DNA from 2 places in the Methylobacterium sp. Leaf93 genome. Region 2 is predicted to be linked to the other one. Evidence: riboswitches for the same ligand, from Rfam matches in the RefSeq annotation. Region 2 holds a riboswitch; the other holds the start of a gene.

Region 1 (14,988 bases), on a different contig from region 2:
GAGACGAACACCGCGCCGCTCTTCGGCACGAGGGTGCCCGAGCCGAGCTGGCTCTTGGCGAAGGCCACGCCGAAGCTCGAATCGAGGCCGATGACCTCGCCGGTGGAGCGCATCTCCGGTCCGAGCAGGACATCGACGCCGGGGAAACGGGCGAAGGGGAACACGGCTTCCTTGACGGCGATATGTTCGAGGACCTTGGGCTCGAGCCCGAAACTCGCGAGCGGCTCGCCCGCCATGACGCGCGCCGCGATCTTGGCGATGGGCTCGCCGATGACCTTGGCGACGAAGGGCACCGTGCGGGATGCCCGCGGGTTCACCTCCAGCACGTAGATCGCGCCGTCCTTGATGGCGTATTGCACGTTCATCAGGCCGCCGACCTGTAGGGCCAGGGCCATCGCCCTGGTCTGGCGCTCCAGTTCGGCGATGGTCTCTGGCGAGAGCGAGCGTGAGGGCAGCGAGCAGGCGGAATCGCCTGAATGGATGCCGGCCTCCTCGATGTGCTCCATGATGCCGGCGATGTAGACGTCCTTGCCATCGCAGATGGCATCCACGTCGATCTCGGTGGCATCCGAAAGATAGCGGTCGAACAGGAGCGGGTTCTTGCCCAGCACCGTGTTGATCTGGCCGGTCTTGTCGTTGGGATAGCGCGATTTCACGTCCGACGGGATCAGGCTCGGCAACGTGTCGAGGAGATAGTCGGCGAACTGGACCTCGTCGCGAATGATCGCCATGGCGCGGCCGCCCAGCACGTAGCTCGGGCGCACCACGAAGGGCAGGCCGAGATCGGAGGCCACGAGGCGGCTCTGCTCGACGGAATAGGCGATGCCGTTCTTCGGCTGCTTCATCCCGAGCTTGTCGAGGAGCCGCTTGAACTGGTCGCGGTCCTCGGCGAGGTCGATGGCGTCAGGGGAGGTGCCGAGGATCGGCACGCCGGCCGCTTCGAGGGCGCGGGCGAGCTTGAGCGGGGTCTGGCCGCCAAACTGGACGATGACGCCGTGCAGCGTGCCAGCCTGCCGCTCGGTCTCGATGATCTCCAACACATCTTCGGCGGTCAGTGGCTCGAAATAGAGCCGGTCCGACGTGTCGTAATCGGTGGAGACCGTCTCCGGGTTGCAGTTGACCATGATGGTCTCGTAGCCGGCCTCGGTGAGCGCGAAGCAGGCGTGACAACAGCAATAGTCGAACTCGATGCCCTGGCCGATGCGGTTGGGTCCGCCGCCGAGGATGATGACTTTCTTGGCGTCGGTGGGCTGCGCCTCGTCGACCACGGTGCCGGCGAAGGGCGCCACGTAGGTGGAATACATGTAGGCGGTGGGCGCCTTGAACTCGGCCGCGCAGGTGTCGATGCGCTTGAAGACCGGGCGGACGCCCAGCGCCCTGCGGGCGGCGCGGACGCTGTCCTCGTCGGTCTTGGCGAGCACCGCGAGGCGGGCATCCGAGAAGCCCGCCGCCTTGAGCTGGCGCAGGGCGCCGGGTGTAGTGGGGATGCCGTGGGCCTTGACCCGGTTCTCCAGGTCGATGATCGCCTGGAGCTGTTCGAGGAACCACGGATCGATCTTGCACGAGGCGTGGACCTCCTCGTGGCTGACGCCGAGGCGGAGCGCCTGTCCCACCTTCAGGAGACGGTCCGGGGTCGGCGTGCCCAGGGCCGCCTTGATGGCGTTGTGGTCGTCGCCCTTGCCGAGACCCTCGATCTCGATCTCGTCGAGGCCGGTGAGGCCGGTCTCCAGGGAGCGCAGCGCCTTCTGCAGCGATTCGGCAAAGCAGCGGCCGATGGCCATGGCCTCGCCCACCGACTTCATCGCCGTGGTCAGCGTCGGCTCGGCGCCCGGGAACTTCTCGAAGGCGAAGCGCGGGATCTTGGTGACGACGTAGTCGATGGTCGGCTCGAAGGAGGCAGGGGTCGCGCCGCCGGTGATGTCGTTGGCGATCTCGTCGAGGGTGTAGCCCACCGCGAGCTTGGCCGCGACCTTGGCGATGGGGAAGCCCGTGGCCTTGGAGGCGAGCGCGGACGAGCGCGACACGCGCGGGTTCATCTCGATGACGATCATCCGGCCGGTGGCCGGGTCGATGGCGAACTGCACGTTCGAGCCGCCGGTCTCCACGCCGATCTCACGCAGAACTGCGAGCGATGCGTCGCGCATCACCTGATACTCTTTGTCCGTGAGCGTCAGGGCCGGGGCCACGGTGATGGAATCGCCGGTATGGACGCCCATCGGATCGATGTTCTCGATGGAGCAGACGATGATGCAGTTATCGTTCTTATCGCGAACGACCTCCATTTCGTATTCCTTCCAGCCGAGGACGCTCTCCTCGATCAGGACCTCGTTGGTCGGCGAAGCGTCGATGCCGCGCTCGACGATGTCGAGGAACTCTTCCCGGTTGTAGGCGATGCCGCCGCCGGTGCCGCCCATGGTGAAGGAAGGGCGGATGATGGCCGGGAGGCCGACTTCGGCCAGCGCGATCAGCGCCTGCCCGATGGCATGCTCGCCGTAGCGCTTGCGCCGGTCGGACTCGCCCGCGTGCCACTTCTTCTCGAACGCGGCGAGGGCGGCCGGGCGAGCGGCCTCGTCGGTGGAGGTCTCGATCCGGGCGATCTCGGCGAGGTACTTCTCGCGATCCACCTTCTTGGCGGCGGATGCGTTGGCGACGGCCGATTTCGGCGTTTCCAGGCCGATCTTGGTCATCGCGTCACGAAACAATTGCCGATCTTCGGCCTTGTCGATGGCCTCTGCCGTGGCGCCGATCATCTGGACGTCGAATTTTTCGAGGATGCCCAGCTTCTTGAGCGAAAGGGCGCAGTTCAAGGCCGTCTGGCCGCCCATGGTCGGCAGCAGGGCGAAGCCGCCGGGAAGGACGTGGCGCTCCTTCTCGATGATCTTGGCGACGATCTCCGGCGTGATCGGCTCGACATAGGTCGCATCCGCCATGTCCGGGTCGGTCATGATGGTCGCCGGGTTCGAATTGACCAGGACGATCCGGTACCCCTCCTCGCGCAGCGCCTTGCAGGCCTGCGTCCCGGAATAGTCGAACTCGCAGGCCTGTCCGATCACGATCGGACCGGCACCGATAATGAGGATCGTGGAGAGGTCGGTGCGTTTCGGCATCGGGCGCCTTGGCTTGCCGACGCGCGCGTCCGTCAAGCGCGGCGCCACAATCTGGAGCGGGCCGGATATGGACGCGAGCGGCGTGAATGATCGTTAGGGTTCGCGTCTACACGCGGCGGGAGGGTTTTGGAAGAGCGCCGAGAGACTTGGCGACGATTGTGCCCGCCCCGGACGTCTGCCGTTCTGCCGCCAAGGACAATCAAGCTATAATAACTATAAATCTAAGAAGACACAAAATATTGCTCCCTCGACGGAGCCATGTAATTGAGACGATCGGCGCCTTGTCGATCTCGAACAAGTCTAAATCGAGGATAAGAATGATAAAGCTAGGAACGCTCGTGGGCACGCTGGCCCTGTGCATCGCCACCGGCCCAGCCGCTTTCGCCGCCGAGATCACCGTGAAGACCCTCAACAGCGGGCCGGGTGGTCTGATGGTCTTCGACCCTGCCTTCGTGAAGTTGGCGCCAGGCGACAGCATCAAGTTCGTCCCCCAGGACAAGGGGCACAATGCCGAGCTGATCAAGGGCATGGCGCCCGAGGGGGCGGAGACTTTCAAGACCGTCCTGGGCAAGGAGGAGGTCGTCAAGTTCGACAAGCCCGGGGTCTACGGCATCAAGTGCTCGCCGCATTACCTCATGGGCATGATCGCCGTGGTGGTGGTCGGCGACAAGCCGGAGAACCTCGAAGCGGCGAAGGCGGTGACGCACAACAAGCTCGCCGCCAAGCGGTTCGAGCCCCTGCTCGCCCAGGTTCAGTGAGGTGAGAGAGGAGGCGGCGCCTAGCCGCCTCCGACTACCCGCGCGGTGCCGTCAGAGGCCGATATAGAGGGCGGCCACCGCGCGATCGATGGAGAGGTAGAACACGCCGAAGGCCACGGCGGCGGCGGCGGCGAATTCGAGGGCGACGTTGGGCAGGGTCTGCGAGCGGCGCAGGATTTCGCGGCCGAAGAACAGGCTGAGCCAGGCGATGGTGAGGACGACGGGCAGAACGAACAGGAAGGACCAGGTGCTCTCGACGGTTTGGGTGCCGCCGGCCGGGTCGATGAGCGCGCGGATGTTGCGGACCCACGGGGCGTAGCAGGCCGAATACAGGGCGGTCATCCAGGCGAGGGCGACACCCACGCCGAGATGGAACGTGAAGACCCGATGCAGGCGTGAGAAATCATCGCGCGCGTCGTCGAACGTCATGTGGAAAACCCCGTGCTCGTGGCAGCCGGACGATCGTTGCGGCGGCGTTGCCGTGCCCATCGTCATTGGCTTCGGGGAGTGCCGGTCAAAGCCGGGTTTTTTGTGACGGGCGCGGGAACCATTTCGCGAATGCCCCGGCGGCGATCCGCCAGGGGTTGTTGGAACACGAAGAATGTGCCCGGTGTGGTGAGCGATACGGCCCTACGCGGCGGTGGTGGGGGCCGTCTCCGCCTTGCCGCTGCGCATCAGCGCCACGAACCGCTCGAACAGGTAGTGGCTGTCGCGCGGGCCCGGCGAGGCTTCCGGGTGGTGCTGAACCGAGAAGGCCGGGCGGTCGGTGAGGGTAAGGCCGCAATTCGAGCCGTCGAACAGCGAGATGTGCGTCTCCACCGCCGTGTCGGGCAGGCTGGCCGGATCGACGGCGAAGCCGTGGTTCATCGAGACGATTTCGACCTTCCCCGTGGTCTTGTCCTTCACCGGGTGGTTGGCCCCGTGATGGCCCTGAGCCATCTTCACGGTGCGTCCGCCGAGCGCCAGACCCATGAGCTGGTGCCCAAGGCAGATGCCGAAGGTCGGCACCTTCTCGTTCAGAAGCTCGCGGATCACCGGGACCGCGTATTCGCCAGTGGCGGCCGGATCGCCCGGACCGTTCGAGAGGAAGACGCCGTCGGGCTTCATCGCCATGATCGCGGCGGCGGAGGTGGTGGCGGGCACGACGGTGACATCGCAGCCGGCCTCGGCGAGCAGGCGCAGGATGTTGCGCTTCACCCCGTAATCGATGGCGACGACCTTGAGGCCCGCGCCGATCTGGCGGCTGCCGTAGCCGCTCTTCACCGCCCAGGTCGTCTGCGACCAGTCGGACGTCTCGCGGCTCGTGACCGGCGGAACGAGGTCGAGTCCCTCCATCGGGGCAAGGGCGGCGGCGCGCGCCTTCAGTGCCTCGCGGTCGAACCGGCCTTCCGGATCGTTGGCGATGACGGCGTTGGGCATGCCTTGGTCGCGGATGAGGGCGGTGAGCGCCCGCGTGTCGATCCCGGTGATGCCGACGATGCCGCGCGCCTTCAGCCAGGCGTCGAGATGGCTCGACGAGCGCCAGCTCGATGGGTTGGTGACGGCCGAGGCGATGACCGCGCCGCGGACGCCGGAGGCCGGAGCCGCGTCGAGGCTCTCCAGGTCTTCGTCATTGGTGCCGGTATTGCCGATATGCGGAAAGGTGAAGGTGACGATCTGGCCGGCATAGGAGGGGTCGGTCAGGATCTCCTGGTAGCCGGTCATCGCCGTGTTGAAACAGACCTCGCCATCGGCGGCCCCGGTCTGGCCGATGCCGAATCCTTCGAGGACGGTGCCGTCGGCCAGCACGAGGAGGGCTGTCGCGACGGGCTCGGCCCAGGGTGCGGGCGTGGAGGAGGATTGCGCCGGGGCGCCTTCGTCTTGCAGCATCGTCGCGATCTCGCTTATGTCCGGCCGACCCATCGACGCCGGTGCGACGGCACGTGCGGGTGGCGCATTGTGCGGCGCTCATAACGAGCGGGCCGTGATGGGGTCAATGTGGCCCCTGTTCCCGACCGGCTCAACCACCTCGGTCGGCCGATCTCAGCAATTCGCAGACCATCCGGGCGCCGAGCCCAGCTATGACATTCCGCCGAGACGATTTTCAGGAGACGACCATGCTGCGCGCGCGCCTCACCACCGAGATGAAAGAGGCCATGAAGGCCGGCGACAAGGCCAAGCTCGCCACCGTGCGGATGATCCAGGCCGCCTTGAAGGACAAGGACATCGAGGCCCGTGGCCTCGGCAAGGAGCCGGCCTCCGAGGAGGAAATCCTCGCCCTGCTGCAGAAGATGATCAAGCAGCGCAACGAATCGGCCGGCGTCTACGACCAGGGCGGTCGTCCCGAGCTCGCCGAGACCGAGCGGGCCGAGGCCGCGATCATCGCCGGCTACCTGCCCCAGCAGATGGACGAAGCCGAGACCCGCGCCGCCATCGAGGGTGCCGTGGCCGAGACCGGCGCGGCCGGCCCGAAGGACATGGGCAAGGTCATCGCCGCCCTGAAGGGCAAGTTCGCCGGCCGGATGGATTTCGGCAAGGCGAGCGGTTTGGTCAAGGACGTGCTCAACGCCAAGGCCTGAAGGCCGGCATCCATCGAACGGACGGTGATGAGGCCCACTCGTCACCGTCTCATATCGAGGCGCGAGGGGCGGATGCGTCGAAGCGTTCGGGACTCCTTAAACGCTGTAGGCTAGACTGCCGGCCTGCAAAGGTCTGGTTCACCCGTGCGCTACCCACCCCACATCCTCGAAGAGATCAGGGCGCGGCTTCCCGCTTCCGACGTGGTCGGGCGGCGCGTGCGGCTGAAGAAGGCTGGCCGCGAGTGGCGCGGCCTGTCGCCGTTCAATTCGGAGAAGACCCCGTCCTTCTACGTCAACGACCAGAAGCAGTTCTATCACTGCTTCTCGTCCGGCAAGCACGGTGACGTCTTCACCTTCCTGATGGAGACCGAGGGCCTCAGCTTTCCCGAGGCGGTGGAGCGCCTGGCCGGGGAGGCGGGGGTGACCCTGCCCGCGCCAAGCGCCGATGCGCGGGAGATGGAGACGAAGCGCACCGGCGCTTTCGAGCTCATGGAACTGGCAGCTTCCTATTACGAGGACCAGCTCAAGGGCCGCCTCGGCACCAGCGCCCGCGCCTATCTCGACCGGCGCGAACTCGGCCCCGAGATCCGCTCGCGTTTCCGGCTCGGCTACGCCACGTCGGAGCGCTACGGCCTGCGCGATTATCTGGCCGCCAAGGACGTGGACAAGGAGCTGATGGCCGAACTCGGCCTGCTCGTCAGTGGCGACGACATCGCCGTCCCCTTCGACAAGTTCCGCGACCGGGTGATGTTTCCCATCACCGACAGCCGGGGCCGGGTCATCGCCTTCGGCGGCCGCGCGATGCAGGCCGACGCCAAGGCGAAGTACATGAATTCGCCGGAGACCCCGCTCTTCCACAAGGGGCAGGTGCTCTACAACCTGCATGGCGCCCGCAAGGCCGCCCATGATCGCGGGACGATCATCGCCGTGGAAGGCTATGTCGACGTCATCGCCATGACCATGGCCGGACACCCGAACGCGGTCGCCGGCCTCGGCACGGCCTTGACGGAGGAACAGCTGGCCCTGCTCTGGCGCCATGCCGACGAGCCGATTCTGTGTTTCGACGGCGACGGTGCGGGTCAGCGCGCGGCGTTCAAGGCCCTCGACGTGGCGCTGCCGGGGCTGACGCCGGGCAAGTCGCTCCGCTTCGCCCTCCTGCCGGAAGGGCAGGATCCCGACGACCTGCTCCGCTCGGCCGGCGCCTCGGCCATCGACCGGGTGCTCGACGGAGCCCGCCCCCTCGTGGAGGTGTTGTGGTCGCGCGCCACCGAATCGACGCCGACGGATACGCCCGAACGCAAGGCCGGCCTCGCTAAAAACCTGCGGGAGATGGTCGCCTCGATCCGCGACGAGACGGTGCGGCGGTTCTACAAGGACGAGATCGAGGGGCGCCTGCGCGCCCTTTCTCCCGGCGGCGGTGGCGGCGGCCAGCGCCGGACCGGCTACGAGCCCCGGAGCGGAGGAGGCTCGACGTTCCAGCGCAAGCCGAGGCCGGGAGACCCGCCGCCCTCGCCGCGAATCACCACGAAGTTCAATCCGCTCTTCGCCGGGTCGACGAATTCCGGCGGGACGGCTATGTTCAGGGATCGCGAGGCGATGATCGTCTCCAGTCTCCTCGCCCACCCGGAATTGTTGGGGATAGAAGCCGAGGATCTTGCGGCTCTGGAGCTCGACGATCCCGATGCGCAGGCGCTGCGGTCCCTCCTGCTGGACCAGGCGGCGGATGCCGATCAGCCCGATGTTGAGGTTCTGGAGAGCCGATTGCGGAGGGCGGGGCTCGACGGCGCAGCCACACGCCTTGCGACCCACGTTAGGCCGGGAGACCGCTGGACACTCGATTCGCACGCGGACCGGATGCGTCTGGAAGACGCATTGCGTCAGGCCGTGATCTTGCACCGGAAGTCTGGCGCGCTAAATAGCGAACTTCGCGCTGCCGAGAGAGCACTGGCCGAGGAGGGATCCGAGGCCAACTTCGCTTGGCTATGTGACGTCAAGGAACGTATGGCCGTGGTCGCAGGGGCGGAGGCGGACGCCGAAGTGCCAGAATCGGACGATACGGCGGCCGCGTAACCGCGACGAACCGGAATTTAGGGTGCCGCTTGCGGCACATGGTTAACAGTCGGTCAAGCGTAGCGCTTGTAGACCGGGACATGAGATATCGACGCGGTCGCCTCGTGCGCGCCGCACATCAAAGAGAATGGCGGCGTGGACGACGCGGAGTGAGCCGAACGCTCCCGCTCAACGCGACCAGGGCAACAATAGGCGGACCATGGCGACGAAGGCAACGGAACGGGACGAAACCGATGCTGCTCCTGAGCAACAGACGGACGGACCGCTCCTCGATCTGACCGATGCCTCGGTCAAGCGGATGGTGAAGCTCGCCAAGAAGCGCGGCTACATCACCTACGAGGAGATCAACGAGGTGCTGCCCGAGGGCCAGTCCGATCCGGACCAGCTCGAGGACGTGCTGTCGCAGCTCTCCGAGATGGGCATCAACGTCGTCGAGGCGGAAGAGACCGAGGATGCCGGTGGCGAGAAGCCGGCCAACGGCGAAGCCTCCGACGACGACGAGGCCGCCGAGGGGACGGAAGTCGCCGAGATCGCGCCGACCAAGCCCCTCGCCGTGCGCGAGACGACGGCCAAGGAGCCCACCGACCGGACCGACGATCCGGTGCGGATGTACCTGCGCGAGATGGGCTCGGTGGAGCTTCTCTCCCGCGAGGGCGAAATCGCCATCGCCAAGCGCATCGAGGCCGGCCGCGAAGCCATGATCGCGGGCCTCTGCGAGAGCCCGCTGACATTCCAGGCCATCATCATCTGGCGCGACGAGCTCGTCGACGGCCGCGTGCTCCTGCGCGACATCATCGATCTCGAAGCCACCTATGCCGGCCCGGACGCCAAGAATGCACCGCAGCTGACCGAGGGCGAGGAGGGCGACGAGGCCGAGGCGGAGGCACCGATCCCCGCCGAGGGCGGCGACGACGAAGACGACATGGAGAACAACGTCTCGCTCGCGGCGATGGAAGCCGAGATCAAGCCGCGCGTTCTCGAGACGTTCGACAACATCGCCAACAACTACAAGAAGCTGCGCAAGCTCCAGAACGAGCATGCCGACCTGAAGGCCGGCGGTGGCACGCAGACCTCCGCCCAGAGCCAGAAGCAGTCCGATTTCAAGGACACCGTCGTCGCCGACGTGAAGTCACTGTCCCTGAACTCGAACCGCATCGAGGCGCTCGTCGAGCAGCTCTACGACATCAACAAGCGCCTCATCAGCCACGAGGGCCGCCTCATGCGCTATGCCGAGAGCCACGGCGTCGCTCGTGACGAGTTCCTGCGCCACTACCAGGGCTGGGAGCTCGATCCGAACTGGATGGAGCGTGTCGGCAAGCTCGGTGGCAAGGGCTGGAAGAACCTGGTCGAGAAGGGCGCCAAGCAGGTCGCCGACCTGCGCGAGCAGATCCTGACGCTCGCCTCCGAGACCGGTCTCGAGATCGGCGAGTACCGCAAGATCGTCAACATGGTCCAGAAGGGCGAGCGCGAAGCCCGTCAGGCCAAAAAGGAGATGATTGAGGCCAATCTCCGCCTCGTGATCTCCATCGCCAAGAAATACACCAACCGCGGCCTGCAGTTCCTCGACCTCATTCAGGAAGGCAATATCGGCCTGATGAAGGCGGTCGATAAGTTCGAGTATCGCCGGGGCTACAAGTTCTCGACCTATGCCACCTGGTGGATCAGACAAGCGATCACCCGCTCGATCGCCGATCAGGCCCGCACCATCCGCATTCCGGTGCACATGATCGAGACGATCAACAAGATCGTTCGGACCTCGCGCCAGATGCTGCACGAAATCGGCCGCGAGCCGACTCCCGAGGAGCTGGCCGAGAAGCTGGCCATGCCTTTGGAAAAGGTCCGAAAGGTCCTGAAGATCGCCAAGGAGCCGATCTCTCTCGAGACGCCCATCGGCGACGAGGAGGATTCGCATCTCGGCGATTTCATCGAGGACAAGAACGTCGTTCTGCCGATCGATGCGGCGATCCAGTCGAACCTGCGCGAGACCACGACCCGCGTGCTGGCTTCGCTGACGCCGCGCGAGGAGCGTGTGCTCCGCATGCGCTTCGGCATCGGCATGAATACCGACCACACCCTCGAAGAGGTCGGTCAGCAATTCTCGGTGACCCGCGAGCGTATCCGTCAGATCGAGGCGAAGGCGCTGCGCAAGCTCAAGCACCCGAGCCGTTCGCGCAAGCTGCGGAGCTTCCTCGACAATTGAGGGCGGAACAGCCCTCTCTTTCGTGATGGGGGAGTGTCTATCGGAAACGACAATGGCGCACCGAAGGGTGCGCCATTGTCGTTTCCGATTACGTTTTCACGCTAGGGGAGGCTATACTTTGCCTCCGAGCCCTCATTGGTTCCCTGCCTGAGCCGGATCGAAGCCGCGCTTGCGCGAATAGATGCTTTCGGCGTCGGGCATGACGGCGCCCGCCACAGGGGGCACGCGCCCGGCGACGCGCTGCTTCTGTCGAGACCCATCCGTCCTGCAACCCGTGCAGAGAGAGGCGATGGCCCGTTCTCCGCGGCGGGCGATCCGCTCGTTGAAGACCGTCTGACGCCGGCTGCTGGCTTCGTTGGACTCCGAAAAGCTCGATGTCGTCGGAGAGCCGGCTTCGTCCCGCGATGCGGGGGGAGTCTGCACGGGAGTGTTGGCGGCGGGAAGCAGGACGGGACCGGCCTGCGCGGCCCCGGCAAGCGCCATGGCGATCACGAGGGCGACGGCGCGGGGTGCGATAGGCATGGGTGGTTCCGATGACGGGAGTAGAATCTCGGCATCACGTTTAGCCGGTGATCGTCATTTTCACCTTATCATGGCACCAATGGGACGATAATTCCCGTCGGACTTCGCGATGAACGGAGCGACAACCGTTGCCGCCCGGCCCACTCCGACCCACTTTGGAAACATGCTCGATCTTGGCCCGCCTCATCCCTCGCCGACTGCCGAAGCGGATGGGTCGGAGGCGAACGACGTGCCGTTCGGGTCCCTGCAGGAATGTGTCGCCCTGAGGGATTGGCTCCTGATCGAAGGAGCGCGCCTGCCGCAGGCGGACGACCTCCTGGCGGGGATGTCGGAGCGACTGATCGCCCTCGGCGTTCCCGTCGACCGGGCATCCACCGCCATCGACACGCTCCATTCCGAGTATTCCGGGGTCGGCCGATTCTGGACCCCCGAGAGCGGATCGACCGTGCGCCTGTTCCCGCATGGGGAAGCGTCCGACAAGGCCTATCACGACAGCCCGTTCTTCACCGTCCATGAGACCGGCGAATGGCTGATGGTCGACCTGAACGACGCGGATGATTTGCGATATTCGATCATCGGCGATCTCAAGGCCGGGGGCTATACGCATTACATCGTGGCGCCGCTGTTCTTCACCAACGGCTCGCGCAACGGCATCACCTTCGCGACCCGCGCCCCGGACGGATTCCGCGACGAGGACATCGCCATACTCCGGTTCGTCATGCCGACCCTGGCGGCGGTGATGGAGATGCGGATCGTCAACAAGACGCTGGATCAGGTCCTGCGCATCTATGTGGGCGACGAGCCCCACCGGGCGATCCTGTCCGGCGATATACGTCGCGGGCAGGTCAAGCGCATCCGCTCGGCCATCCTGTTCGCCGATATGCGAGACTACACCCAGATCTCCGCCAACATGACGCCCGAGGAGGCCGTTGACCTCCTCAACATCTTCTTCGATTGCCTGGTGCCGGCGGTGGAGCGGGAAGGCGGCGAGGTTCTGAAATATCTCGGCGACGGGCTGCTGGCGATCTTCCGCGAGCGCGGCGACGATCTCGGCGGGGCCGCCAAGGGCGCGCTCATCGCCGCTCGTTCCGCCCTCTCCGCCCTCGACGAGGCGAATGCCATCGGGCGTTTCGCGCAGCCCGTCGTTGCCGGCATCGCGCTCCACCACGGGGAGGCGGCCTACGGCAATGTCGGTTCCGGCGCGCGCCTCGACTTCACCGTCATCGGCCGCGACGTGAATCTGGCGAGCCGGCTCGCGCGCCTGAACAAGGTCCTCGGCGAACCGCTCCTGATGTCGAAGCCCTTCGTCGATTTCCTCTGGGACGAGTCGGAATCCCTCGGCGAGCACGCGCTCGACGGGTTCGCCGAACCGATGGGCGTCTACCGGCCGGGCCGGACACCGGCGGCACTCTGACACCGGCTGGCATATCAAACGGCGTTGGCGGGGATTGACCGGAGCGTGGTCCTTGCCCACATCTGGGGTGTTCCAGGGAGATCCCCGTCAAGGGGCTGAGAAACCGATGAGCGTGGACCACAAGTCCGTGCGGCGCGGAAATCCTTCGAACCTGAACCGGCTCATACCGGCGTAGGGATTGGACCGTGGGTTTTCCGTTCAGGGAAGCCCGGCACGCTTCGGATCGGAAGCTGAAGGACACCAATCTCTGCGGATCATCGCGGAGGTTCTTCTTGGACGTCTCAGCCACCCCGACTATCCTGTCGCGCCGGACGACCGGTCTCGTCATCGACGGCAACGCTCTGCCCGCGCGAAGCGACGTCGTGATCGTCGGCGCCGGTCTGATCGGCCTTTCCGCAGCCTGGCGCCTGGCTCGGGCGGGTCTCACCGTCACGGTGATCGAGCGTGACACCGTGGGCGCCGGGGCGAGTCTCGCGGCCACGGGGATGCTCGCGCCCGCGGCGGAACACGAACCGGGCTCCGATCCGCTGCTTCCCCTGGCCCTCGAGAGCCTCGCGCGCTGGCCGGGCTTTCGCGACGAACTCGAGGCCGCCTCCGGTATCGGCATCGATTACCGGGAGGAGGGGACCCTCGTCCTCGCCATCGGCCGCGACGAGGTCGACCGCCTACGCTTTCGGCACGACCTCCAGATCCGCTCCGGCCTCACGGCACGCTGGCTGTCGGGGACGGAGGTCCGTGCCCGCGAGCCGGCCCTTCGCCCTTCGGTCACCGCCGGCTTGTTCTGCGTGGAGGATCATCAGGTCGACCCGCCCCTCGTCATGGCGGCGCTCACCCGCGCGGCCCAGGCGGCCGGAGTGACCATCGTCGAGCGATGTCCGGCTGAAGCGCTGGATTGGGAGGGGGGACGCGTCCGGGGCGTCGCGACACCTCGAGGAACCGCCTCGGCCGGGACCGTGATTCTCGCGGCGGGCGCATGGAGCGGGCAGGCCGGGCTCCTGCCGGAGGAACTCGCCCTGCCGGTTCGGCCGATCCGCGGCCAGTCGCTGGCGCTGAAGACCACTGCCCGGACGGGCAACCTCTCGCACATGGTGTGGACGGAGCAGGTCCACATGGCCCCGAAGGCCGATGGCCATCTCATCGTGGGAGCCACGGTGGAGGATCGCGGCTTCGTTCCGGGTGTCACGGCCGGCGGTCTCTACGCGCTCCTGGAAGGGGCGCGACGCGTGTTGCCCGGCATCGAGGAGATGGAGGTCGCGGCGGTCTGGAGCGGTTTCCGGCCGACGTCCGACGACGATGCGCCGATCATCGACACGCTGGCGCCCGGCCTCGTGGCGGCCACCGGCCATCATCGCAACGGATACCTCCTGGCTCCCGCCACGGCCGACGCCGTCTGCGCCCTTCTCACCACCGGCGCACTGCCCGATTTCGCACGCGACTTCGGCCTCTCCCGATTCCGGCGGCCCGCGCGGGCCGAGAGGAGGGCTTTCGCATGAGGCTCACCATCAACGGGCACCCGCGCGAGGTCGAGGCGGCGGACCTGTCGACCCTCTTCCACATCGAGGCGGAGGAGACGGGGATCGAGAGCCCGCAGGGCATCGCCATCGCGCTGAACGGCACCGTCATCCGCCGTCGCGACTGGGAGACGACCCCTGTCGCCGAGGGCGACAAGGTCGAGATCGTGCGCGCCATGCAGGGCGGATAGTCGAGGGATCGGGATCATGAACGGACACACGATCGAAGCTGCTGCCGACGACGCGCTGGTCATCGCCGGCGTGAGCTTGGGCTCCCGCCTCTTCATCGGCACGGCGGGATATCCCACGCAGAGCATCATGGTCGATGCGGTGGAAGCCTCCGGGGCGGAGGTCGTCACCGCCTCGATCCGCCGCGTCTCCCTCCAGGGCCATGGCTCGGATACGGTGCGGCGCCTGAAGGGTTATCGCTTCCTGCCCAACACCGCCGGCTGCGAGACCGCCCGCGACGCGATCATGACGGCCGAACTGGCCCGCGAGGCGCTCGACACCAACTGGATCAAGGTCGAGGTCATCGGCGACCGCGAAACGCTCTATCCGGACGTGGCCGAGTTACTGGAAGCCTGTCGCCACCTCGTCGATGACGGGTTCGTTGTGCTGCCCTATTGCAACGACGATCCCGTCGTGTGCCAGCGGCTCGCCGATATCGGCTGCGCGGCGGTGATGCCGATGGGGTCGCTCATCGGCTCGGGGATGGGGGTCGCCAACCCCGCGAATCTCGAACTGATCTGCCGCCGCGCCAGCGTGCCGGTGATCGTGGATGCGGGGATCGGCACCGCCTCCGACGCCGTCGTGGCCATGGAACTCGGCGCCGCCGGCTGCCTCCTCAA
Region 2 (14,988 bases):
GGCCTGTTCTTTTCGGAATCCGACAATGGGTCGCTGCTCGCGCTGGGAATCGGCGCGCTCGCGGCGCTCGCCGTCTACCTCGTCATCCGCCGGCTCAGTCTCGCCGCCCGGCCCGGTTGATCCGGAACGCGAACGCGCCCACACCCCCCTCGATTCATCCGACCACCGGAGCCTTCCCCCGCATGGACTTCTTTCGCCGCTTCACCGTGCTCATGTGCGCGCCGAACTTCGACCCGGACGATCTCGAGGGCGTGCGCGTCCAGCAGATCATAGGCTCGGTGGAAAAGCTCGGCTTCGAGGTCGTCCGCGCCCGCCGCGTGGAGGACGCGGCCATCGCGGTCCAGACCGATGCCGCCATCGGCTGCATGGTGGTGGATTGGGGCAAGCGCGGCCTCGACGGCAAGGCCGCCGCCCTCATCAACCTGATGCGGAAGCGCGGGCTCGAAATGCCCATCGTCATCATGGTCCGGCGCAAGCGCCTGGAAGACATCCCCGTCGAAGTGCTCGACTTCATCGACGGCTACATCTTCCTCGCGGAAGAGACCCCGGACTACATCGCCCGCGGCCTCGTGAGCCGGGTCAAGCAATATGCCGAGACCCTGAAGACGCCCTTCTTCGGCGCGCTGGTGGACTATGCCGAGCAGGGCAACCAGCTCTGGACCTGCCCCGGCCATAACGGCGGCATCTTCTACAACCGCTCCCCCATCGGGCGCATCTTCGTGGAGCATCTCGGCGAGGCCGTGTTCCGCGACGACCTCGACAATTCCGTGCTCGATCTCGGCGACCTTTTGGTCCACGAAGGCCCGGCCTTGAAGGCGCAGAAGGAAGCCGCCGTCATCTTCGGGGCGGAAAAGACCTATTTCGTCCTCAACGGCACCTCGGCCTCCAACAAGATCGTGCTCTCGGCCCTGGTGGCGGAGGGCGACCTCGTCCTGTTCGACCGCAACAACCACAAGGCGGCCCATCACGGCGCCCTGTTCCTCGGCGGCGCGGTTCCGGTCTTCCTGGAGACCGACCGCAACTGCTTCGGCCTGATCGGCCCGATGTATCACGAGGCCCTCGACGAGGCGGCCATCCGTGAGAAGATCCGCACCAACCCCCTCATCACCGACAAGGAGGCCTGGAAGCGCGAACGCCCGTTCCGCGTGGCGGTGGTGGAGCAATGCACCTATGACGGCACGATCTACAACGCGCAGATGATCCTCGAGAAGATCGGGCATCTCTGCGACTACATCCTGTTCGACGAGGCCTGGGCGGGCTTCATGAAGTTCCACCCCCTCTTCGCCGGCCGCTTCGCCATGGGACTGAAGGGCCTCGACGAGACCTCGCCGGGCATCATCGCCACGCAATCGACCCACAAGCAGTTGGCGAGCTTCTCCCAGGCCTCGCAGATCCACACCAAGGACAGCCATATCCGCGGCCAGACCCGGCGCATCGAGCACCGGCGCTTCAACGAGACCTTCCTCGTCCACGCCTCGACCTCGCCGTTCTACCCGCTCTTCGCGTCGCTGGATGTCGGCGCGCAGATGATGAAGGGCCGCTCGGGCGTCGTCCTGTGGGACGACACGATCCGGCTCGGCATCGAATGGCGCAAGAAGGTCCGCGCCATCCGCCGCGAATTCGAGGAGAAGGAGGGCGATCCCCTGCGCCGCTGGTTCTTCGACCCCTTCGTGCCGGACACGGTGAAGGGCCCGGAGGGTAAGGTGCCGTGGGAGAGCGTCTCGACGGACGAGCTCGCCAGCGACGCGAAATACTGGGAGCTGACCCCCGGTGCCGCCTGGCACGGCTTCACCCATGTGGCGCCGAACTACGCCATGACCGACCCGAACAAGCTCACCGTGCTCACCCCCGGCTTCGACCGCCGCACGGGGCAATATGCCGATCACGGCGTACCGGCCCCGATCGTCGCCCAGTATCTGCGTGAAAACAGGATCGTGCCGGAGAAGAACGACCTCAACTCGCTCCTCTTCCTACTGACCCCGGGCGTCGAATCCTCCAAGGCCGGCACGCTCATCTCCGGCCTCGTGGCCTTCAAGCGCCTGCATGACGAGAACGTGCCGCTCGAGGATGCCATGCCGGAATTCGTCCGGCGCCGGCCCAACCGCTACAAGGGCGTGCGCCTGCGCGACCTCTGCGCGGATTTCCACGCCTTCCACCGCGAGCACGGCACCAGCACGCTCCAGCGCAAGCAGTTCGAGCCGGGGCACCTGCCCGAGATGGTGATGACCCCGAAGGAGGCGGTACAGCAACTCACCCGCAACAACGTCGATTACGTGCCGATCGCGGAAGCCGAGGGCCGTGTGGCGACGACCTTGCTTCTGGTCTACCCGCCGGGCATCGGCACGGTGCTGCCGGGCGAGCGACTGGACGAGCGGGCGAAACCCATGCTGGATTACTTCAAGATGTTCGAACGCTCGGCGAACCTGTTCCCGGGCTTCGAAGCCGAGATCCAGGGCGTGTTCCGCAACGTCGACCCCGACGGGACGATCCGGTTCTACACCTACGTCATGCGCGAGAACCGCCCGTGAGTCCGGACGGGCCGCCCACCGCCTCCGATCCCGAAGTGATCATCCGGCCGTCCTCGGATTCGGACGTGCCGGCCATGGTGGCGATCTACGCCCACCATATCCGGCGGGGCGTGGGGGATGTCGGCGATTTCGAGGAGGATCCGCTCCATCCCGACGACCTCAAGCGCCGCCGAAAGGCCATGCGCAAGAGGCGCCTGCCGCATCTCGTGGCCGATCGCGACGGGGTGGTGGCGGGCTATGCCTATGCCGTCCCGTTTCGCAAGCGCCCGGCCTATCGCTACACGCTCAAGCACTCGATCTACGTCCATCACGAGCACCTGAACGCCGGCATCGGCCGGCGCCTGCTCCCCGCGCTGATCGAGGCCTGCGCCGCCGGCGGCTACCGCCAGATGATCGGCTATATCGACGCGCAGAACGAGGCGTCCCTGCGGCTCCACGAAGCCTGCGGCTTCGTCCGCGTCGGTCTGCTTCCGGCGGTGGGCTACAAGTACGGCCGCTGGAGCGACAGCGTCATGGTCCAGCGGGCGCTCGGCACCGGCTCCACCGACCAGCCCGGCACCTGGACGCGCTCGGTGGAGGCGCTGGTGGCCGGGCACGAATGGGTGGGGAAGTAATCCCGCTCCGGTCTCAGGCCTCCTCCAGCCCGGCATCGACCCGCGCGGCCACGTCCTGTGAGACGTCCAGGGCCTCGGCCAATCGCTTCAGGAACTCCCGCTCCTGCAGTGTATCGGCATCGATGGCCAGACGCGCAGCCGCATAGAGGCGCGCGCCCTGCTCCGGCGACTCGACGCGCTCGGCGAGTTCGTCGATCTCGGCCGGGTCGGTAAGTTCCTTTTCGAGCCAGGCGCGCCCATCCCGGTCGATACCGGCCGCCTCCACCGCTGCGTCGAGGCGCCGGCGCTCCTGCTGGTCGACGATGCCGTCGGCCAGGGTCGCGGCCACCATGGCGCGCAGCATGATGCGCGCCTCGTCCTCGTCGACCTGGCTCAGATCGGGGGTCTCGGACGCCGCAGAGGGACGGAGTGCCCGCAGGGCCAGACCCGCGACGAGGGCGAGGCCGCCGAGGGCGGCCGTGGCGGCGATTCCCCCCTTGCGTGAGCGCACGAGCGCATCGACGATCTGTCTTGCATCGGCCATGGTAGTCGTCCTGAAGGCGGGTTGAGGGATCGGATTGGAAACGGACGAGCCCCGTCGCGGGTTCACGATGGGCGGTGCGGTGGAATGAACATGCCCCGTTCGTCCCCGGCAGAGCGCCCTCCCCCGGCAAGGGGAACCTGCACGGCGCGAAGGCAGCCAACGAGAGAGACCACATGACGATCACGCCCATCGAGCCGCGCCTGTCGGTCTCCGGCCAGCCGAACGAGACGGAGATCGCGGACCTGTCCACCAAGGGCTTTGCCCTGCTCATCAACAACCGTCCCGAAGGCGAGGAGCCGGACCAGTTGGGCAGCGAGGCCGAAGCGGCGGCGGCCGAGGCGGCGGGTCTCGCCTATCTGCACCTTCCCGTTACCGGCCCTGGCATCACCCATGAGGACATCGCGCGTTTCCGCGAGGCCGTGGAGGGCGCACCCGGCCCGGTCCTCGCCCATTGCCGCAGCGGCACGCGCTCGCTCACCCTGTGGGCCTTGTCCGACGTGCTGGCGGGGCGGCTGCGCCGCGACGACCTCATGGCCTATGGCCGGGAGCGGGGCTTCGACCTCAGCGGCGCCGTGCAATGGCTCGACACGCACGCCGCCGCGCCCGCCGGGGCGTGAGGTCGCCGGCCCTAAGCAGGTTCGCATTGGCAAGCCAACGCTTCACCTCGCTTAGGTCTTTGACGTGTCGCAGGTTTTGGAACGCAAAACCGGTGACCACTTTTGCTAAACCTGCTTAGTCAAAACCGGCCCGGTCGAGGTGAGCGGTGGGAGATCTCGGGTCCGCCCGCTTCACGGTCCGAGGCCTCCACCGTCTGACGGTCGACTTCGTCCCGGACGCGGCGGCCCGCCATCAGGATCTCGATGAGGAAGGCGACGATGGCCGCAACCGTGCAGACCAGGGCGATTCCGAAGCAGCCGAACAGGACGGAGGCCGTGGCCGCATCGCGCAAGGCCCCCACGAACAGCGTCAGCACCGCGATGCCGGTCATGATGCTGCCGAGGGAGGCGAGGACCACCGCAACGTCGAGCACGAAGGAACGCCGACGCAGATAGGCCAACTGGTACGACAGGCGGGCGGCCTCGTCCGCATCCGCCTTCTGCAGCCGGTCGGCGGCGTCATCGACCCGGTCGGCCACCCGCCCCAGGCGCGTGGAGAAGACGTTGAGCAGCGTCGCCAGCGCCGTCAGCAGGAAGGCGGGCGCGAGCGCGATCTGAATGACATGGGCGATGTCGTCGGGAGCGAGGGAGGGACCGGAGGCGACCATGACAGGGCGTTACGCCATGCTGCCCGGCACCGGAAGATGCGCCGTTTTGGGCGTGGCCATGGGTTCGAGATGCCGGGGGCAGTGGCATGGCCTCCGGTTTCAAGGCCATTCCTCATCGACCAAGCGAACGCCCGGCCCCAAATGCGAGGAAGCCCCGCAGCGGGGGGCTGCGGGGCTTCTCGAAGCGAGGAGGCTCAGGCGATCCCGCCCGAGCGCAGAGTGTCAGGGCGAAAGAGCTTATTGCGGGCAGCGATGACGCAGGCCGTCATTGCCGAGATAGGTGCCCGTCCGCTGATCGTAGGAGCGGAAGCGCTGGATGCAGTAGGCCACATCCTGGTCGGACCCGCCGACATCCTGCTGAACGTCCACGGCGCCGCCGTAATAGGCCGGCGCATAGCCGCCACCGTAATAACCGTTGTCGTAGCCGTTGCCGTAGTACCCGCTACCGTAGCCATAGCCGATCCCGGCGCCCGCCAGACCGAGGCCCAGGCCGAGGCCAAGCCCACCATAGCCCCGCCCATATCCGCGATTGTAGCCATGGCCGTGATGATGGTGGTGGCCGCCCCGGCCGAAGCCACCGCCCCCACCGAAGCCACCGCCGCCGACATTCGGCCCGTGCGCGATACCGCCGTGCCCGCGTCCGCCGCCGCCGATACCATGACCGCCGAAGGCACCGCCGCCGCCACCGCCGCGTGCGAAGCCGCCGCCGCCGAAGCCACCGCCACCGCCACCGCCGCCACGACTCATGCCGCCACCGTGACCGCCGCCGCCATGTCCGCCGCCATGTCCGCCGCCACGCGCATCGGCCGTATCCGGAAAGAATGTGACGGCGCCGAGCAATGCGGCGGATGCGAGAATAAGCTTGTTCATGGAACACCAACCTGATCGTCTGGAAGAGATTATGATCGACAACGCGTCGCCGATCGGGATGGCTCCATTATTCGAGACCGTTTTACCGTCCGACAAAAGTCACGCCAAAATAGATCAGTCCTAACGAACTAAATACGAGACTTCGATCAACGGCGGAATGACCGCATGAATCGGAAGAGCCGCGATCCGGGCGGCACGAGGCTCGCTCGAGACAGGCGACAATTCACTCCGGCGGGGATGTTTCTCAGGGCGATTGACAAAGGCGCGGCGAACGCAGACTTTCGAATCGTTCCGAGGGGGGCCCCGTTCAGGGGGCTGAGATAGGGCCGCAGCCCTGACCCTTGAACCTGATCCGGCTCATACCGGCGGAGGGACGGGAACTACGCTTGGGTTGTCTGCTCCGAACGAGCGGGTGCCCGTCGTCCTAACGTACCGTTGCGAACCGGATCGCCTCCCACGCCAGGAGCGAATCCGATATGAACGCACCCGTCCTCCCCAAAGACCTTTCCGGACAAGAACCCGCCAAGGGCCAGCCGCAAGCCGTGACCACCGGACCGATCATGGGTTCGCGCAAGGTCTATGCGAGCGTGGCCGGCCGTGACGACATCCGGGTGCCGTTCCGCGAGGTCACGTTGAGTGATCCGAAGGAAGCCCCGGTGCGGGTCTACGATCCGTCTGGCCCCTATACCGAGACCGATGCCCGGATCGACCTGAATGCCGGCCTGCCCCTGCTGCGCGACCCGTGGATCGCCAAGCGCGGCTACGCCACGATCACGCCGCGCGCGGTCAAGCCCGAGGACAACGGCTTCGTACCGGAGGACAAGCTCGTCGCCCCCTGTCCGGCCACACGCCAGATCCGCAAGGCCGGCCCCGGCCAGATGGTGACGCAGTACGAATTCGCCAAAGCCGGGATCATCACCGAGGAGATGATCTACGTCGCCCACCGCGAAAACCTCGCCCGCGAGACGATGCTGGAAGGCGCGCAGACCGCACTGGCCGACGGCAACAGCTTCGGCGCGTCGCTGCCCGCCTTCATCACGCCGGAATTCGTGCGTGACGAGGTGGCGCGCGGCCGCGCCATCATCCCGGCCAACATCAACCACCCCGAGGTGGAGCCGATGGCCATCGGCCGCAACTTCCTCGTCAAGATCAACGCCAATATCGGCAACTCGGCCGTCACTTCGTCGGCGGCGGAAGAAGTCGAGAAGCTGGTCTGGGCGACCCGCTGGGGCGCCGACACGGTGATGGACCTGTCCACCGGCCGCAACATCCACAACATCCGCTCGTGGATCGTGCGCAACTCACCGGTCCCCATCGGCACGGTACCGATCTATCAGGCGCTCGAGAAGGTCGGAGGCGATCCGCTGAAACTCGACTGGGAGGTCTTCAAAGACACGCTCATCGAGCAGGCCGAGCAGGGCATCGATTACTTCACCATCCATGCGGGCGTCCGCCTCGCCCATGTGCCGCTCACCGCGCGCCGGGTCACCGGCATCGTTTCGCGCGGCGGCTCGATCATGGCGCGCTGGTGCCTCGCCGGGCACCGCGAATCGTTCCTCTACGAGCGGTTCGATGAGATCTGCGACATCATGCGGGCCTACGACGTCTCGTTCTCGCTGGGCGACGGTCTGCGCCCCGGCTCCATCGCGGATGCCAACGACGCGGCGCAGTTCGCGGAACTCGAGACCCTCGGCGAACTGACCAAGATCGCCTGGGACAAGGGCTGCCAGACCATGATCGAGGGCCCCGGCCACGTGCCGATGCACAAGATCAAGGTGAACATGGAAAAGCAGCTTGAGGAATGTGGTGAGGCGCCGTTCTACACCCTCGGCCCGCTGACCACCGACATCGCCCCCGGTTACGACCACATCACATCGGGCATCGGCGCCGCCATGATCGGCTGGTTCGGCTGCGCCATGCTCTGCTACGTCACCCCGAAGGAGCATCTCGGCCTGCCCAACCGCGACGACGTCAAGGAAGGCGTGATCACCTACAAGATCGCGGCCCATGCCGCCGATCTCGCCAAAGGCCATCCGGCGGCGCAGCTGCGCGACGACGCCCTGTCGCGGGCCCGGTTCGACTTCCGCTGGGAAGACCAGTTCAACCTGTCCCTCGATCCCGATACGGCGCGGGCCTACCACGACGAGACCCTGCCGAAGGACGCCCACAAGGTCGCCCATTTCTGCTCGATGTGCGGGCCGAAATTCTGCTCGATGAAGATCACGCAGGATCTGCGCGCCGAGGTGCTCGCCATGGAGGCGGCCGGACAGGTGCTCGGCGAGGCCACTCCCATGAGCCAAGCCGAGCGCGAGGCGGGAATGGCGGCGAAATCCGCCGAATTCCAGGCCGAGGGCGGCAAGCTCTACGTGGAGGCGGCCGAATAGGCCGCCTCGCTCCGCCCTCTCGCGCCCCGGCGCGAGGGGGCATCACCCCATCGTCATGCGCCGGCGGCGTATCGGCTGACGGCGAGGTCCGGGGTGGCGATGTCCGGCGTGCGGCCGGAGATGAGGTCGGCCAGCACCCGCCCCGAGCCGCAGGCCATGGTCCAGCCCAGGGTGCCGTGGCCGGTGTTGGTGTAGAGGTTCGACAGGCGCGTTCCGCCGACGATGGGCGTGCCGTCCGGCGTCATCGGCCGTAGGCCGGTCCAGAACGTTGCCTGCGAGAGGTCTCCACCCGCCGGGAACAGGTCGCCGACGGAGCGGACCAGGGTCTCCCGGCGCGGTCCGCGCAGGACCGCGCTGAAACCGGCGAGCTCGGCGGTGCCGCCGACCCGGATGCGGTCGCCGAGCCGGGTGATCGCGACCTTGTAGGTCTCGTCCATCACCGTCGAGACCGGCGCCGCTTCCACATCGGTGACCGGCAGGGTGAGGGAATAGCCCTTCACCGGATAGATCGGGAGATCGATGCCGAAGGGCCGGAGCAGAGCCGGTGTGTAGCTGCCCATGGCCGCCACATAGGCGTCGGCGGTCAGGACATCGCCGCCTGCAGTCGCCACGCCGCCGATCCGGTCACCCTCGCTGCGCAGGCCGGTGATGGCCGTGCTGTAGCGGAAGACAACGCCGAGGCCTTCGCAGAGCGCGGCGAGGCGCTGGGTGAAGAGGTGGGCGTCGCCGGTCTCGTCCCCGGGCAGCCGCAGCCCGCCGACGAAGGTCCCGGCCACCCGCGCCAAGGCGGGCTCGGCCATGATGCAGCCGGCAGGGTCCAGCACCGCGTAGGGAACGCCATAGGCGTCGAGGACGCGCGTATCGTCCCCGACATGATCGAGCTGCTTCTGCGTCCGGAACAGCTGGAGCGTGCCCTGCACGCGGTGATCGTAGGCGATGCCGGTCTCGGCGCGCAGGTCGCGCAGCACGTCGCGGCTGTATTCGGCCAGACGCACCATCCGGCCCTTGTTGCGCTGGTAGGCCTCCTCCGTGCAATTCGCCAGCATGCGGGCGAGCCAGCCGTAGAAACGCGGCTCGAAGCTCGGCCAGACCACGAGGGGCCGGTGGCGCATCATCAGCCACTTCATCGCCTTGAGGGGAATGCCGGGCGCCGCCCAGGGCGCCGAATATCCCGGCGAGACCTGGCCGGCATTGGCGAAGCTCGTCTCGAGCCCCGCCGCCGGCTGACGCTCCAGCACGGTCACCCGGTGGCCGGCTTTGGCCAGATAATAGGCCGAGGTGACGCCGACGACACCGCCACCGAGAATGAGGACATGCATGGCCGGCGTTCCGTAGAGGGTCGGGGCAGGGTCCGGAATGAGCTTGGCGCTCGGAGCGGGTTCGCATTGGCGGGCCAACACGTCACCTGGGTCAGTCCTCATGGCGTGTCGCAGGTTTCAGGCCGCGGAAGCGGCGACCCTCGTTGCGAAACCCGGCCAGGGCCTGTTTGAGTTGTTTTTCCAAGGCTTAACCTCATCCTGAGGTGCCGCGTAGCGGCCTCGAAGGAGCCCTCCAGAGATCGCGCGATGACTGGAGGGCTCCCTCAAAGCCCTTTGCTCGCGCAAAGGGCACCTCAGGATGAGGTGGTCGGATTGGATGATCGACTTGGGTTTGAGCAGCCGCTGAGAAATCCGATCAACCGGTTGTCAGAGTTCGCCGGTGAGGAACTGCGCCCGGCCGTGGCCGAAAGACCAATCCTCGTCGGTGTTCTCCACCGTGGAAACCATGACGTCGGCCGGGGCGATGCCGCAGGCGGCTTCGAGCTTCTCGGTCAGCAGCTTGTAGAACAGCTGCTTCTTCTCCTTGCCGCGCGGCCGGGTGATCATCTGGACCACCACCACGTCCTTGGTGCGCGGGATGTCGAGCCCGGTATCCTCGACGATCATTCGCGAGGGCTTGTGCTCGGTGACGATCTGGTAGCGGTCGCCCGGCGGGACGTTGAACGCCTCCAGCATCGCCTCGTGCGCGGCGTCGAGGAGCGTCTTCAGCTCGGAATCGGTGCGGCCTTCCAGGATATCGAAGCGCATCAGGGGCATGTCGGTTCAACCTTCAAGGGGGATGGGAAGGGTCGTGGGCCGTCCGCCGGTTAGGCTTCGGCGCGGATGAGGCCGCGCAGCATCTCGATCATGCCGGTGATCTCGGCGGCGGTCGAGATGAAGGGCGGACCCATGGCGATGGTGTCGCCGGTGAAGCGCAGGAGGATGCCCTCGCGCAGGCCGCGCTCGAAGATCCGCAGAGCGCGTGCGCCGGGCTGGCCCGGTGTCGGCTCGAGATCGACGGCCGCGGTGAGGCCGAAATTGCGGATGTCCTTGATGCCCGGCTCGTCGCGGAGGGTATGGACGGCCCCCTCCAGGATCGGCTCCAACTCGCGCACGCGGGCGAACAGGTCGCCCTCCTCCATCAGGTCGAGGGAGGCATGGGCGACGGCTGCGGCCAGGGGATGGCCCGAATAGGTGTAGCCGTGGAACAGCTCCACCGCCGCGGCCGGCCCGGTCATGAACGTGTCGTAGATCTCCTTGCGGACGATCACGCCGCCCATCGGCACGATGCCGTTGGTGATGCCCTTGGCGAAGGTGATCATGTCCGGGATCACGCCGAGACGGTCCGCGCCGAAGGGAGCGCCGAGCCGCCCGAAGCCGGTGATCACCTCGTCGAAGATCAGCAGGATGCCGTGCCGCGTGCAGATTTCGCGCAGGCGCTGGAGATAGCCGAGCGGAGGCACGATGACCCCGGCCGACCCCTGCAGCGGCTCGACGATGACGCAGGCGATCGTGCCGGCGTCATGCAGCGCCACCATCCGTTCGAGGTCGTTGGCGAGATGCGCGCCCCGGGCGGGCTGGCCCTTCGAGAAGGCCATCTCGGCGTAATCGTGGGTATGGCGCAGGTGGTCGACGCCCTGGATCATGGCGGTGGCGAACATCTTGCGGTTGGCCACCATGCCGCCCACCGACATGCCGCCGAAGCCGACGCCGTGATAGCCCTTCTCGCGGCCGATCATGCGGAAGCGGCCGGCCTCGCCGCGCAGGCGGTGATAGCCCAGGGCGATCTTGAGGGCGGTATCGACGGCCTCCGAGCCGGAATTGGTGAAGAACACCCGGTCGAGCCCGGCCGGCGCCATGTCGGCGATGCGCTCGGCCAGCCGCAGCGTCACCGGGTTGCTCATCTGGAAGGCGGTACAGTAATCGAGGGTCTCGGCCTGCCGGCGCAGGGCCTCGACGATCCGCGGCTGGGCATGGCCGAGGGGGCAGCACCAGAGGCCCGACAGGCTGTCGAACAGCTCGCGTCCCTCGGCGGTGCGGTAATAGGCGCCCTTGGCCGAGGTGATGATGCGCGGCGTCGGGTCGGCCTTCACGTGACGATTGGGCGTGAACGGCATCCAGTACGGCTCGACATTGAGCTGCCGGTCCGCCGCCTGGTCGATGATCGCATGGTCCATGTGTCTCTCCGCCGATCCGCGATGCAAGAACCCGACCCTCGCCGCGCTGCGTTATCGCCCGGCCCAGGCTCACCGACTATCGACAGTTGGCGGGTTGGCACGCGCAGCTGTATCTGTTCACCCGCCCATACAGTCGGATCGCCGAGTCCGGCCTCGCCCGTGGATGACGGCCCATGATCAGCCTCGACCCCGCCAGCACCGCCCCCCTCGTCGCTCAGCTGGTGGAGGCCGTCTCCGAGCGCATCCGCAGCGGAAGCGTGGCGCCGGGCGCCCGACTGCCCTCGGTGCGCAAGCTCGCCGTTCAGTGCGGCGTGAGCACGCTCACCGTCTCGAACGCCTATAATCGGCTGGTGGCGGACGGCCTGCTCGAAGCCCGGCGCGCCAGCGGATACTTCGTCTCGGCCCGGCTACTTGATCGCAAATCCGTCGTCCCTCGGCGGAAACCCGTGCAGATCTCGGTGGATTCCGGCTGGCTGCTCCAGCGGGTCTACGAGGAGGACGCCTTCACCGTCAAAGCCGGCTGCGGCTGGCTGCCCGACAGCCACCTGTTCGCCGACGGGATCAAGCAGGCCCTCGCCGCCCTGGCGCGGCGCCCCGACCGGCTGGTCTCGCGCTACGGGCATCCCCTCGGCCACGCCCCCTTGCGCCGGGCGATCCAGCTGCTCCTCGCCCAGCGCAACATCGAGTGCGAGCCGGACCAGATCCTGCTGACGCATGGGGCGAGCCAGGCCCTCGATTTGACCATGCGGACCTTCCTGCAGCCGGGCGACGTCGCCTTCGTGGACGATCCCGGCTATTGCAACCTCTACCCCTCGCTCCACGCCATGGGGGTGACCATCGTCGGCGTCGAGCGGACCCTCCAGGGGCCGTCGATCCCCGCGCTCCAGGCACTGGCGGAGCGGCACAAGCCGAAGCTGTTCTTCACCAATACGAGCTTCCACAACCCCACCGGCACGTCCTGCTCCCCGGCCACCGCCTACCAGATCCTCCGCATCGCCGAGAAACACGACTTCCAGATCGTCGAGGACGACATCTATGCGAGCTTCGTCGAGGAGACGGCGCCCAGCATCGCCAGCCTCGACCAGCTCGCGCGCGTCATCCACATCAGCAGCTTCTCGAAGACCATCTCGCCCGCCCTGCGGGTCGGCTATCTCGCCTGCAACCCCGAGAATGCGCAGCGGCTCCTGCGCATGAAGATGGCGGCGAGCCTGACGAGCTCGGAGATTTCCGAGAGCATCGTCCACTCGATCCTGACTGAAGGCCAGTACCGCCTCCACATCGCGCGGCTCCGCGAAAAGCTCGCCGCCGAGCAGAAGATTGTGGCCGACGCCCTGCTCTCGGTAGGCCTGTCGCTGTTCCACCGCCCCGCCAACGGGCTCTTCCTCTGGGCCGGCTTCGGCGGCGATCCGGACACGGCCGGCCTCGCGCAAAGGGCTGCCGCCAAAGGCATCATGCTCGCTCCCGGACACCTGTTCCGCGCCGATCAGGAGCCGACCCCGTGGCTGCGCTTCAACGTGGCGCATGCCAACGCGCCGGCCCTGTTCCGCTTCCTCGACACCGAGCGGCCCGCGCCCGCGTGACTTACGAGGCCGAACCGGCGAGAACTCCGCATTCCCGACGCATCCCAGCTTGAGCGGCGATGACAGACGAATTCACCCTCGACCCGCGCCTCGTCGCCGACACCGTGCCGGTGGGCGACCTCGCCTTGTGCAGCGTCCTGCTGATGGACGATGCCCGGTTTCCCTGGCTGATCCTGGTGCCGCGCCGGACGGGTGCCAGCGAACTCACCGACCTGTCGGCGGAGGATGCGCGCGACCTCATGGACGAGATCCGGATCGCCACCGGCGTGATGCTGACCCTCGCCAAGCCCGACAAGGTCAACGTCGCCGCCTTGGGCAACGTCGTTCCGCAGCTCCATGTCCACGTGATCGGGCGCTTCCTGTCCGATCCGGCCTGGCCCTCGCCGGTCTGGGGCGTCGGCACGGGCCAGCCCTATCCGCACCACGCCCGCGCCCAGATGATCGAGCGCATCGGCGCCCTGTTCGCGGCCGCCTGATGAGCGCGCGCCTCGACCAACTCGGCTATGCGGAGAGCCGGCTCGTCCGCCATTCGGCCGAGAGCAGCGACCTCGTGCCGAAGCCGGACGCGCCGGAGGCTCGGATCGTGCTCGTGGCGGGGGACCGCATCGTCCTTGCCGGCGATACGGCGCTCCTCCCCTCCGGGCAGGCGGCGAGCGCCTGCCACGCCGATCTCACGCTGTTCCTCGGCCGCCTCGACGGTGCCCCCGTCTTCGCCTGCGCGGTCTCGCCGGAGGCCGCCGACGGGTACGAGTCCGATCCCGGCTTCCGCACCACCGACCTGCGCAGCCTCGCCGCCGAGAACGCGGTGGCGCCGCACGAGCTCGGCCTTCTCGCCACGGCGAAATCGATCCTGGCCTGGCATGCCCGCCACGGCTTCTGCGCCAATTGCGGAACCGCCACCCGTTTCGCCGCCGGCGGTTTCCGCCGCGAATGCCCGACCTGCGAGACGCATCACTTCCCCCGCGTCGATCCCGTGGTGATCATGCTGATCCGGCGGGGAGAATCCTGCCTGCTCGGGCGCTCGCCGCGCTTCAAGGAGGGCATGTATTCCTGCCTCGCCGGCTTCCTTGAGCCCGGCGAGACCATCGAAGACGCGGTCCGCCGCGAGACCCTCGAAGAGGCGGGGCTGAGGATCGGCGCGGTGGCCTACCACGCCTCGCAGCCCTGGCCGTTCCCGTCGTCGCTGATGATCGGTTGCGCGGCCGACTCCCTGGACGATGCGATCACCATCGATCCGGCCGAGCTCGCGGATGCCCGCTGGTTCACCCGCGACGAAGTCTCCGCGATGATCGCCGGCACCCATGGCGAGGGTTTGACCGTGCCGCCGCCCATGGCGATCGCGCATCTGCTCATGCGCGCCTTCGTCGAGGAGCGGCTCTAACGGGCTGTGGAAACCGGTCGCCGGGCACATGACAGTGGCATTTTTGTACCGCCACGAGGGAGAGTCAGCCACGTCGTGTCTTGGTTAAGAATTTCGGACGGTCGTTCCGAAATTGTGTCTTCCCGGCACTATCCCAGGATCACGCCTTTGATTCACGTCGCTGCCTCAGTGGAGGCGGTGAGGGGACGATGGCGAAGATTGTGTTGGGTGTCGGCGCGATGATCGGGCTGATGACCGGAACCGTGGCTGCGGCGGACCTGCCCCGTCGTTCCGCACCGCCGCCCGTCTTCGTGCCTGTCCCGGCTTTCAGCTGGACCGGCTTCTATGCGGGCGTGCAGGCCGGATACGGCTTCACCGACCGGCAGACCG

The links. Region 2 has a riboswitch for thiamine pyrophosphate ahead of thiC (phosphomethylpyrimidine synthase ThiC). Riboswitches for the same ligand answer to the same signal wherever they lie in the genome.
Region 1: another riboswitch for thiamine pyrophosphate. It lies ahead of thiO (glycine oxidase ThiO); the one in region 2 lies ahead of thiC (phosphomethylpyrimidine synthase ThiC).

What each region holds. Positions count from the first base shown of each region.
Region 1 covers NZ_LMMS01000028.1:192,347-207,334, forward strand. Annotated here, with positions in the region: gene carB (carbamoyl-phosphate synthase large subunit) at 1-3,107, opposite strand, end outside; gene ASF26_RS18600 (pseudoazurin) at 3,425-3,865, shown strand; gene ASF26_RS18605 (hypothetical protein) at 3,917-4,294, opposite strand; gene carA (glutamine-hydrolyzing carbamoyl-phosphate synthase small subunit) at 4,496-5,734, opposite strand; gene ASF26_RS18615 (GatB/YqeY domain-containing protein) at 5,962-6,423, shown strand; gene dnaG (DNA primase) at 6,568-8,493, shown strand; gene rpoD (RNA polymerase sigma factor RpoD) at 8,693-10,693, shown strand; gene ASF26_RS18630 (hypothetical protein) at 10,826-11,215, opposite strand; gene ASF26_RS18635 (adenylate/guanylate cyclase domain-containing protein) at 11,379-12,629, shown strand; TPP riboswitch at 12,695-12,825, shown strand; gene thiO (glycine oxidase ThiO) at 12,926-14,122, shown strand; gene thiS (sulfur carrier protein ThiS) at 14,119-14,331, shown strand; gene ASF26_RS18650 (thiazole synthase) at 14,348-14,988, shown strand, end outside.
Region 2 covers NZ_LMMS01000031.1:40,899-55,886, forward strand. Annotated here, with positions in the region: gene ASF26_RS21085 (CorA family divalent cation transporter) at 1-120, shown strand, start outside; gene ASF26_RS21090 (Orn/Lys/Arg decarboxylase N-terminal domain-containing protein) at 183-2,528, shown strand; gene ASF26_RS21095 (GNAT family N-acetyltransferase) at 2,525-3,142, shown strand; gene ASF26_RS21100 (DUF533 domain-containing protein) at 3,156-3,665, opposite strand; gene ASF26_RS21105 (TIGR01244 family sulfur transferase) at 3,839-4,282, shown strand; gene ASF26_RS21110 (DUF2721 domain-containing protein) at 4,402-4,929, opposite strand; gene ASF26_RS21115 (BA14K family protein) at 5,167-5,799, opposite strand; TPP riboswitch at 6,084-6,190, shown strand; gene thiC (phosphomethylpyrimidine synthase ThiC) at 6,276-8,183, shown strand; gene ASF26_RS21125 (D-amino acid dehydrogenase) at 8,237-9,502, opposite strand; gene ASF26_RS21130 (tautomerase family protein) at 9,869-10,258, opposite strand; gene ASF26_RS21135 (aspartate aminotransferase family protein) at 10,309-11,658, opposite strand; gene ASF26_RS21140 (PLP-dependent aminotransferase family protein) at 11,832-13,238, shown strand; gene ASF26_RS21145 (HIT domain-containing protein) at 13,298-13,714, shown strand; gene nudC (NAD(+) diphosphatase) at 13,714-14,619, shown strand; gene ASF26_RS21155 (porin family protein) at 14,808-14,988, shown strand, end outside.